2 regions of the Bradyrhizobium sp. 1200_D9_N1_1 genome follow, and region 1 is predicted to be linked to the other one. Evidence: predicted binding sites of a transcription regulator. Region 1 holds the regulator's gene; the other holds the start of a gene.
The links. Region 1 encodes LexA, which represses DNA repair genes until DNA is damaged. Its sites were predicted from a motif close to TGTTCNNNNTGTGTTCNG; they were not measured.
Positions count from the first base shown of each region.

Region 1 (5,469 bases):
TGGTCGCGCTGGCCTTGCGCATCGACGCTCTGGCGGATGATTGCAGCCGCGCTGCGCTGGTGGTGACGGCGCGGCCGGCGCCAGCGGATTGTGTGGCGATGGTGGTCGACCGGCAGCGACTCGCCGCGCAAGGCGCGCTCGCGCTGACACGGCGTGGCGACGGCTTTGCGGTTCAGGCGGTGAAAGCGAGAGGCACCGATCGTCCGTGGTCGCCGGCGACCGCCGGCGAGGGCGATTTCAGCGCGAGCCTTGCGCCGCAGGCGGCGGCCCCCCGTAACCGGGACGCGACGCCGTCCGAGGCCGACCTGCAGGCCGAGGATTGAGCGGACGGGCTATAGGTACCAGGCCAGCACGGCTTCGAGCCCGGCACTCCCGATTACCGGCAGGGCCACCATCTGGCTCAGTCCGATTGCGCGGGCCTCCGCGGCTGCGGCCGAGCCGTCGTGCCCGAGATCGTCGTTGAGCGCGGGCATTCCGGTGGCCCAGGCTCCGCCGATGCTGCCGTCGCCCCTGGCGATGGATTTGTCCGCATAGAGCGCGGCAAGGTCTGTCTGCGCGCTGCAATCGCCGGCGCGAAAGACCAGTGCCGAACGGGCCTCGTTCGGCACCCAGATCTCGAAGCGTCGCGCAATCGGCGTCGCCTGTGCGGACAGGAAAGTCAGCACCCAGGTCTGGTCGGTGCCGGTCCGATAGGGCACGCCGACGCCGAGATTGATCCCGACCTCGGCGGCGTCTTCCCAGCGCAGAAAACTCCTGGCGTTGTGCAGGTCCTTGATGATCAGCGGCAGGCCCGCTTTCCAGGTGCGTCCGGGCAGACCGAAGCCGCGGGGAAACCTGGTGTGGCGGGAGTTGAATTCGAACATGTCGGCGGTGCCATAGTAGCCGTCGACGAGCCCCATCTCGTGGGAGCTATCGGGATCATTGTGCCAGAGCTCGATCGCGCCGACATGCGCCTCGTCGTCGCCGCAGAACAGCACCATGACGGCCTGCAAAAACTCGCCTGAAAACACCGGGACCGCCACGCCGCAGGTGAGGCCGGCCGCGAGCGCCTGGTCGGTCCGCTTGAAATAGGAGTTGGCGAATTTAGTGAGGATCACGGGATGGCCGCTGGCCCAGGCCTTGCCGGGAAGGCCCTCGTCGTATCCGAAGCGCAAGTCCTCGCTCACGGCCTTGAACGCAGACAGCCCTTCGCCGTAGAGGCCGCCGCCGAATTCCAGCCGCATACGCGTCCGGTCCGGCACCCAGAGTTCAACGACGCGAATGAAGGTTTTCATCGAACGTGTCCGCCGCCTCAAGCCTTTGACAGCATCGGCGATCTGGCCGCGGAACGGACGTTCAAAATTCAGGCAGGGCCGCGCAAACTTCGTGCGATGGGCAGGTGCGAGCCTGATCTCGGCGGAAGATTCCGGAAGACGCAAATCATACCATCTCGCCGGCCACGGCCGGCGATGGCAATTTCAATCCCGGCCCCGACCTCTGCGCCGGGGGGAGGTACATCAGCCGATCGGCAGGCGTGTGATCGTCGGCCTGTCAGCGATGATCTCCGGCTTGTGTTCACGCTCGCCGGCCGGCTGGGTCACCGGCAATTGCAGCACGGTCGCGCGCTGGCCTTCGACGAGTTGCGTCACGAGTACGTATTTGCCGTCGGGGAATTCGATCGCGTCATGATGGCGATCGGGAATGTGCGGATCGATCTTGCCGAACTTGCCGACGCGGGAGTTGATGGTGCGCGTCCAGATCCAGCGATTGTCGTAGCGGACGTTGTCGGCGAAGGCGAGCTCCGTTCCCGGCAGCAGGCAGACCGCGACGGACATGTCGGCCTCGGAGGCGAAGCCGCGCGTCGAGGTGCCGCGGAAGGTGGTCGTGACGATCGTCTCGCCGACTTGTGCGGGACGCGTCGCGACGGCATGCAGGCTGTAGTCACACATCGGGTGCTCCTCATTCAGGGATAGCGACCCGCGCCTCCTTCGGAGGCACTGGCCTCTATCAGAGTGGAAGCATGTTAGCGTCTTCTTGGTTGTAGGCAAATCTGCGGCTTGGGTCCGCAGGCTGCCATCACAATATCTTTTTCAAATGCCTCAGGAACAAAAACCGCTTCCGTGCATTTGGCGTGCGTCTCCGTCAGCGACCAGCAGGTGCCGACCAGCCCGAATATTGCCAGGCGGGTTGCGACGGCTGCGCGACGGCGTTGCGGGCATTGCGCAATTGCTCGCTCGTCGTCTGCGTTGCCTTGCGGACATGGTGCGACTGTGCGGCGAAGGCTTGCGACGCGGATGCTACGAACAGCGCCACCGTGACGGTGCTCAAAACGATCTTGCGCATTGATTGTCTCCTCGCTCTCCAGGGCCACGAAGCGATGAGGGCTTCGTGCGGCGTGGCGAGGATGTAGCGCTAGCGGGGGGCCGGATAATCTGAGCAAAACCAGAAAGACTATCCAGCCGGAGCGGACAATCGTCCGCTCCAATCGTCAACGCGCGGGTCGCCAACCGGCGGGGCGCGCTTTAGGTGATTGCTTGAGCATGATCTCCGCGCAAGCGCGTCCTGCGCTTGTCGCGAGGGAAAACCGCTGCGCACTTTGCGCTAACGCGGCCCTCCAGTCCGGATCACACTCAGTACTTCCGGTACAGGCCGATCAGCTTGCCCTGAATCTTCACCCGGTTGGGCGGCAGGATGCGGACCTCATAGGCCGCATTGGCGGGCTCGAGCGCGATCGAGGCGCCGCGGCGGCGGAAGCGCTTCAGCGTCGCTTCCTCGTCGTCGATCAGCGCCACCACGATGTCGCCGGTGTCGGCGCTCTCATTGCGCTGGATCAGCGCCATGTCGCCGTCGAGGATGCCGGCTTCGACCATCGAGTCGCCGCGCACTTCGAGCGCGTAGTGCTCGCCCGAGCCGAGCATGTCGGGCGGTACGCTGATGGTGTGGCTGCGGGTCTGCAACGCTTCGATCGGCGTGCCGGCCGCGATGCGGCCCATCACCGGCACCGCAACGGGGCGTTCGCCCTCGTCCGCGCTGGAGCTCGCTCGCACCTTGCCGAGATTGCCCTCGATGACGCTCGGCGTGAAGCCACGGCGGTTGCCAGCGGCGGCCTGCAGCTCGGGCAGCTTGATCACCTCGATCGCGCGGGCCCGGTTGGGCAGGCGCCGGATGAAGCCGCGCTCCTCCAGTGCGGTGATCAGGCGATGGATGCCCGACTTCGAGCGCAGGTCGAGCGCGTCCTTCATCTCGTCGAAGGAGGGCGGCACACCGCTTTCCTTCAAACGCTCGCTGATGAATCGCAGAAGCTCGTATTGTTTGCGCGTTAACATCTCGACCAAATCCCCCGGTTGATGTCGTTCGATTCCGAGACGGTGAATTCAGCGGCGAGCCGCCAGATGCTCGAAACAAATCATGAACGGACACTATATGTTCGATATGTGTTCCGCAACTGCTTAATTTACCGTGAACGCGACAAAGTTCGCGGAACGCGCAGGACCAGTGCGTTCAGGCGGGCAGTCGCAGCACCTCGCAAGGCGCGCCTGCCTCGGCCTTCGGCGCGAACGGCGCGCGCACGAGAAGTGCCTGCGCCGCAGCGAGATTCGCAAGCAGCGAGGAATCCTGATGATTGACGGGAAGGGCGACAAGCATGCCGTCGTCGCGCCGCTCCAGGCGCGCACGAAGATAGTCCTCGCGCTGGTCATTGGCGCCAACATCGCGGCCGAGCACGGCGCGCTCGCGACGATGGTGAATCACGGCGCGGCCCGACAGGGCGCGAATCAACGGCACCATGAACAGGAAGCCGCACACATAGGACGACACGGGATTGCCGGGCAGGCCGATCACCCCCATCGCCCCTAGCCGGCCGTGCATCATCGGCTTGCCCGGCCGCATCGCGATCTTCCAGAACGCCATCGCAATGCCTTCGGCCTTCAGCGCCTGCTGGACCAGATCGTGGTCGCCGACCGAGGCGCCGCCGATCGTGATCAGGATGTCGGCGCCGCTCTCTCGGGCACGGCGGATGCCGGCTGTGGTGGCCTCCAGCGTATCGGCGGCAACGCCGAGGTCGATGGTATCTGCGCCCTCCTGGCGGGCGAGGGCGTGCAGGGCATAGCCGTTGGAATAGACGATCTGGCCGGGGCCCGGCGTGGTGCCCGGCATCACCAGCTCGTCGCCGGTGGCGAGGATCGCGACCTTCGGACGGCGGCGGATGGGCAGGTCTGGATGGTTCATCCCGGCGGCGAGCGCGAGGTCGCGCTCGGTGAGCCGGGTTCCCTTGCGCAGGAGCACGTCGCCCTCGCGGAAGTCGACGCCGGCGGGCCGGATGTGCCGACCGGCGATAGCGGCTTCCTTGATTGTGATGCGCTTGCCCTCGGCGACCGTATCCTCCTGGATCACGACCGCGTCCGCTCCGGCGGGAACGACGCCGCCGGTGAAGATTCGCACCGCTTCGCCGGCGCTGACCGCTCCCGCGAACGGCCGGCCCGCCGCGACCTCGCCGATCATGGTGAGCTGCGCGTCGACCCTGGCCGCATCGGCTGCGCGCACGGCGTAGCCGTCCATGGCCGACATCGCCTCGGGCGGCTGGGTACGCCGCGCCGCGACGTCGCGCGCGAGCACGCGGTGGTAGGCCTCGTCGAGGGGAATCATCTCTTCAGGCAGCGGCTCCGCGCCGGCCAGCACCGCGGCGAGCGCGTCAGAAACCGGCATCAAGGCCACGGCGAAACTCCTGCTCGGAAAGTCTGGACGAATGGGCGGCAAGAGTTCTAGCCGAGCGCGGGCGATGAAGCAAAATGGGACCGGATCAGGATTTATCCTGCTTGATCCGTCCAGTCATGAGGGACCGTCAGCTCTGCCGCGGCATGATCTGACGGACGAGAAAGACGGGAACGAGCGTGGCCATGGCAAGGACGACAATGACGGGAGCCACGGCCAGCATCGGTCAACGACCGGTCTGGCGGTCCGGACGGAGGTCCGGCGCCACGTCGGGAGCCACGTCAGGGGGCTTGGGGCCTTGATCCTTGTCGGGCAGCGGATCGGCCTGGGATTTCAGGTCGGCGGCCTTGCTGATCAGCTTGGCGGAGAGGTCAGAATCCGAAGTCGTTCTGGCGAATTCGAGCAGAAGAGAGGCTTGTTTGGTGAGGTAGGTCTTGCCCAACACGATGATACGTCCGTCTGTAGAAGTCCCAACGGACTCAAGAGTCCGGAAGCGGGCATTCCGTTCCCGGAACTCTGTATAAAAATGTACAAAGCGATTTGGTTCCTCATCTCGGCCAGATCGGTTCCGGGAGCTCCCCGGTTTCACCCGCCGGCCGATGCGTCTCGATCAGATTCCCAGCGCCTCGAGCGCGTCGCCGACATCGCGGGGCGAGGTCACATGCACCGCGGTCAATCCGCGCGCCCGCGCTCCCTCGACGTTTTCGGCGAGGTCGTCGAAGAACACGATGCGCCTGGCGGGCACACCGATGGCCGCCACGACATGGTCGAACGCCGCCG
Region 1 covers NZ_CP197226.1:4,624,626-4,630,094, forward strand. The annotation lists gene AB5K84_RS22260 (ComEC/Rec2 family competence protein) at 1-323, shown strand, start outside; gene AB5K84_RS22265 (GAF domain-containing protein) at 333-1,274, opposite strand; gene AB5K84_RS22270 (hypothetical protein) at 1,497-1,928, opposite strand; gene AB5K84_RS22275 (hypothetical protein) at 2,122-2,322, opposite strand; gene lexA (transcriptional repressor LexA) at 2,610-3,305, opposite strand; gene AB5K84_RS22285 (molybdopterin molybdotransferase MoeA) at 3,481-4,692, opposite strand; gene AB5K84_RS22290 (hypothetical protein) at 4,916-5,134, opposite strand; gene AB5K84_RS22295 (HAD family hydrolase) at 5,300-5,469, opposite strand, start outside.

Region 2 (5,469 bases), 4.4 Mb from region 1:
GATCTTCTGGTCGTGAACGCGTGTGCCACTGCTTTCGCGGGCACTGTCGCCCTGCTCCAGCACGTCGAAATCAAAGCGCGTGCCGACCAGGGCGCCGCGCGCCTGTCCCGCGAGCGCGCAATAGGCGTCGTTGGCAAAGGTGATGCGGTTCTGGTGATCGCGCAGCACGATCAGATCGCCCTGCTGTTCGAACAGGCTGCGGGCGCGTTCCTCGGCTTCCTTCAGCTCCCAATTGCGATCGATCAGGGCCTCGTTGTGGGCGGCGAGCTTGCGCAGCCGCTTGTTGACGAAGCGCAGCCGCATGCTGAGCGTCGCGAGGCCAAGGCAGGCGAGTGCGAACAGGAAGCTCGCGCCGATCGCGAAGGTGTGGGGATCGTAACCGGAATTCTCGGAGCGGCTGCCGGAGACAAAGCCATAGGCGCCGCCGAACGTCGCCGAGAAGATCATGAAGGAGCGGATCGCGAAGGCAATGCGGGGGTGCTGCCGCCTGAAGCGGCGCATGCGCACCTTGATCCGGAACGTCCGACCCATCGCCACCGACCCCGACTCTTAAAACCCCGCGCTCGCCGCTGCGACGATGTCCCGCCGACCTTGCGAACAGCTTGAGGCTTTCGGGTCGCCTCCAAACAAGGTTGACGAGGTGTTAACGCCTCAGAGCATGATCCGGAAAAGTGTGCAGCGGTTTTCCGGAAAGATCATGCTCCGACATCAACTCTGAAGCGGGATAATCATCGCGCTTCAGAGCGAGGCGGCCTGGAACGGGCGGTGACCGTCGTGGGCGCCGACGATCAGCGCCGCCGCCTCGCGCTGCGAGAACGTCTTCGAGCGCACATAGATGCGATAGTCGGCCGGTCCGTCGGTGGAGAGGTAGATCACCGGTCCGCCGTCGACCGGCTGCGCGGCAATCGTGATGAGCCGGGTCTGCGGATTGGCCTGGCAGGAGTCCGGCTCGGCGCCGAGGCCGTCGTCCACGACCGCGAAGTCCGCACCGTCCGCATCGTCGGTGATCTGGACCCGCACCGTGGCCCGTGTCGGATCGTCGGTGAAGGCGACATGGATGCCGGCCGTCCAGAACAGCGATGTCAGCTCGACGGAGGTGTCGCCCAGCGCGATGCAGGGATGTGAGACCGATCCGATCTCGCTGCGGGCAAACACCGCAGCCGCCAACAGGGGAACAACCGAGGCCAGGATCTTGAAACGCAACATGACACTCTACTCGCCGGGCCCGTCCGGGAACTTGTGGGCCTTATAGTTTGCAGAGCGTAAAGGAAACTCGTTACCGCCGGGTTGATGCGCGGAATGATCACGCCATCTGGCGCACATCCTCTGCGAGTGCGCGGTAGGACAGCGCTTCGGCGAGATGCAGCCGGCCGATCTTGTCCGCGCCATCGAGGTCGGCGAGCGTGCGCGCCACGCGCAGCACGCGGTGATAGCCGCGCGCCGACAGCCGCATGGTCTCGGCGGCGTCGCGCAGCAGCTTGGCGCCTTGCGCGTCCGGCTTTGCGATGTCTTCCAGCACCGAGGCGGGCGCCTCGGCATTGGTGCGGACGTTCGGCAGGCCGATATCCGCGTAGCGCGCAAGCTGGATGTCGCGCGCCGCCGCCACGCGTGCGGCGACCTCGGCCGATCCCTCCGCCGGCGGCGGCAGGATCAGGTCGGCTGCGGTCACCGCCGGAACCTCGATGCGCAAGTCGATGCGGTCCATCAAAGGCCCCGAGATGCGCGCCTGGTAGTCGCCGGTGCAGCGATCGATGCGGCCGCGCTTGCAGGCATAGCCGGGCTCGAACGCGTTGCCGCAGCGGCAGGGATTCATCGCCGCGACCAGCATGAAGCGGGCAGGGTAGGTGACGCGATGATTGGCGCGGGACACCGAGACCTCGCCGTTCTCCAGCGGCTGGCGCAGCGAATCCAGCACGCGCGGATCGAACTCCGGCAGCTCGTCGAGGAACAGCACGCCCTGATGCGCCAGCGAGATCTCGCCGGGTTTTGCGCGCATCCCGCCGCCGGTGAGCGCGGCCATGCTGGCGGAATGATGCGGCGAGCGGAACGGGCGCCGCGCGGTCAGCGCGCCGCCCTCGATCTCGCCGGCGACGGAGGCGATCATCGAGACCTCCAGCAGCTCGCCCGGCGACAGCGGCGGCAGGATCGAGGGCAGGCGCGCCGCCAGCATCGACTTGCCGGCGCCGGGTGCGCCGATCATCAACAGGTGATGTCCGCCGGCGGCCGCGATCTCCAGCGCCCGCTTGGCGCTTTCCTGGCCCTTGATGTCGCGCAGGTCGAGCTTTGAGGCGGCGGCTTCGTGCACTTTCGGCGAAGGCCGCGACAGCACCTGCGTGCCCTTGAAGTGGTTGGCGATCTGGATCAGCGATTGTGCGGCGATGATCTGGATGTCCGGGCTCGCCCAGGCCGCTTCGGAGCCGCAGGCGGCCGGACAGATCAAGCCTTCCTCGCGCACATTGGCGCCGATCGCGGCGGGAAGAACGCCGGCCACAGGCGCGATCGAGCCGTCGAGGCCGAGCTCGCCGAGCACGGTGAAGCCGGTCAGCGCATCCGGCGGAATCGCGCCGATTGCCGCCATCAGCCCGAGTGCGATCGGCAGGTCGTAATGGCTGCCTTCCTTGGGCAGATCGGCGGGGGCCAGATTGACGATGATCCGCCGCGCCGGCAGCGCCAGGCCCGAGGCGATCAGCGCCGAGCGGACCCGCTCGCGCGCCTCGGACACCGCCTTGTCCGGCAGGCCGACGATGGCAAAGGCCGGCAGGCCCGGCGCGACCTGCACCTGCACGTCGACCGCGCGGGCCTCGATCCCTTCAAAGGCGACGGTAGAAACCCGTTGAACCATGCCGAACCAGCCTGCCCTCTCGCACAATCGAGGGTAGCAGAGCCGGCCACCCTCCGCAAGAACAATACGGGAACATATCCGGCGCCGTGCAAGCCCTAACCAATCGTAAACAGGACGCGGACACTACGCCTCGAATGCAAGCTTCTGTCCTCAGCACATCCCAACGAATGTCCGCTACTCCTAGGGCTGCGGGATGGGCCGTGATCTAACAAGTGAACAATCAAAATGCTTGCAAATCGCCGGAGAAGCGAACGTCGGGTGTGCAGCCGGCTCGCCAAGATTCACTTTGGCGCGGGCTCGCTGCCGCGAGATTGCACGATCACCGATATCTCGGACGGGGGCGTGAAAGTCGTGGCGGAATTCCTGGAAGTGCCGCCGCAATTCACCATCATCTTCGCGCCGGACTATTCCCGCCAGTGCCGCCTGCGCTGGCGCATCGGGTGCGAGTTCGGCGCCGAGTTCACCGATTAGACTGCGGGGCTCACGTCCTTAACGGGAATTTAGCGTTAATCGGTAAGCATCCCTGATCAGTCGCCGAGTGATCAGAGTATGTCCAAGCGTTTGTCCCTTGCCTCTCGCCCGGCGAGATATCTGCTGTCCGCGCTTGTGCTCCTTGCCCTCGGCGGCTGTCAGACCACTGGCATCGAGGACATCACCGGCGCGCTCGGCGGCAAGTCGGAAGCCGCGAGCAAGGCAGACGGCAAGCCGGACATGGACGCACTGCGCGAGCGTTATCGCGCCAAGCCCAGCGATCCCAACGTCGCGCTCGACTACGGCAAGGCGCTGCGCGAGAGCGGGCAGAGCGCCCAGGCGGTCGCGGTGCTCGAGCAGGCCGTGCTCGGCCATCCCCGCAACAAGGCGCTGCTCGCCGGCTACGGCCGCGCGCTCGCCGACAACGGCAATTTCCAGCAGGCTTTCGACGTTCTGAGCCGCGCGCATACGCCGGAGGATCCGGACTGGCGCATCCTGTCGGCGCAGGGCGCGGCGCTCGACCAGCTCGGTCGCAACGAAGAGGCGCAGCAATATTACGCGACCGCGCTGAAGATCGTGCCGGACGAGCCGCAGGTTCTGTCCAATCTCGGCCTGTCCTATGTGCTGCAAAACAATCTGCCCAAGGCCGAACAGGTGCTCGGCCGCGCCCATCAGCGCAATCAGAACGATGCGCGGATCCGTGCCAATCTCGCGCTCGTGCTGGGATTGCAGGGCCGCGAGGCCGAGGCTGAAATCCTCGTGAAGGCAGATTTGCCGCCGGACCAGGCGGCGGCGAAGATCACGGCGTTGCGGCAGCTGCTGGCGAAGAAGCAGCAGCAGCGGGCCGAGAAGTAGTCCGCCAACTCGTTGGTTTCTGTTTGACGTGTTGTCTCGACGCTGGCGCCTACGACGCCTTGCGATGCGGCGCGGATGCGCGGCCCGAGCGGCCCTTCAGCTTCTTCAACAGCGGTCCGAGCAGCGAGCGCTTCGGCTTCTTCACCTCGCCGCGCCCGGCAAGGCGGTTCGCCATGTTCTGGAACAGCGCGGTGGTGCGGTGGCTCTTGGAGACCTCCGCGATCATCTGGCCGTTGTTGGCGGCGGTCGAGAACAGCTTCGAATCGAACGGGATCACCGCGATCGGCTGGCTCTCCATGGTCTTGGCGAAGGACTTGACGTCGATCTCCGCGCGCTTGTGCATGCCGACCTGGTTGATGCAGTACAGCGGCGGCCGGTCGTTCGGCCGCGCCGTCTTCAGTACGGTCAGCATGTTCTTGGTGTTGCGCAAATTCGCGAGATCGGGCTCGGCCACGATCACGATGTCGTCGGCGTTGATCAGCGCGCGCCGCGTCCAGCCCGACCATTGATGGGGAACGTCGAGCACGATGCAGGGCGTGGTCATGCGCAGCGTGTCGAACACCGCGTCGAAGGCTTCCGCGCCGAAATCGTAAACCCGGTCAAGGGTGGCGGGCGCGGCCAAAAGGCTGAGGCGCTCGGTGCATTTGGCGAGCAGGCGCTCCATCAGCGCCGTGTCGGGCCGGTCCTGCGACAGCACTGCGTTGGCGATGCCCTGCACCGGGTCCTGGTTGTAGTCGAGGCTCGCGGTGCCGAAGGCGAGGTCGAGGTCGATCACGACGGAATCGAGCGCGAGGTCGCGGGCGATTGTCCAGGCCACATTGTGCGCGACGGTGGACGCGCCGACGCCGCCCTTGGCGCCGACCACCGCGATGACGCGGCCGGTGATGATGGCTTCGGACGCCGAGAACAGGCTGCAGATCGAACGGACCACGTCGATCGTTTCGACCGGTCCCACCACATAGTCGTTGACGCCGCGGCGCACCAGCTCGCGATAGGGCGCGGTGTCGTTGGGATTGCCGATCACGACCACGCGGGTCCCGGGATCGCAGACGCCGGCGAGATCGTCCAGGCCCTCGAGGATGTCGCGCGTGCCGTCGGATTCGATCACGATCACGTTCGGCGTCGGCATCGTCTCATAGACTTCGATCGCCGCGGCGAGGCCGCCTTCCTTGGCGGTCAGGTGCGCCTTGGCCAGCCGGCGATCCTCTCCCGCCGCGGTTACCGCGGCGAGCGTCTGGTCGGTCTCGCAAAAGGCCTGCACCGAGATGCGAGGAACCGGCGCAATGTGCTCCTCGGGGTGC
Region 2 covers NZ_CP197226.1:184,877-190,345, reverse strand. The annotation lists gene AB5K84_RS00870 (ATP-binding protein) at 1-531, opposite strand, end outside; gene AB5K84_RS00865 (hypothetical protein) at 739-1,206, opposite strand; gene AB5K84_RS00860 (YifB family Mg chelatase-like AAA ATPase) at 1,304-2,842, opposite strand; gene AB5K84_RS00855 (PilZ domain-containing protein) at 3,068-3,313, shown strand; gene AB5K84_RS00850 (tetratricopeptide repeat protein) at 3,392-4,168, shown strand; gene AB5K84_RS00845 (AAA family ATPase) at 4,218-5,469, opposite strand, start outside.
Region 2: the regulator LexA is predicted to act here: its motif matches at 2,900-2,917, upstream of AB5K84_RS00860 (YifB family Mg chelatase-like AAA ATPase).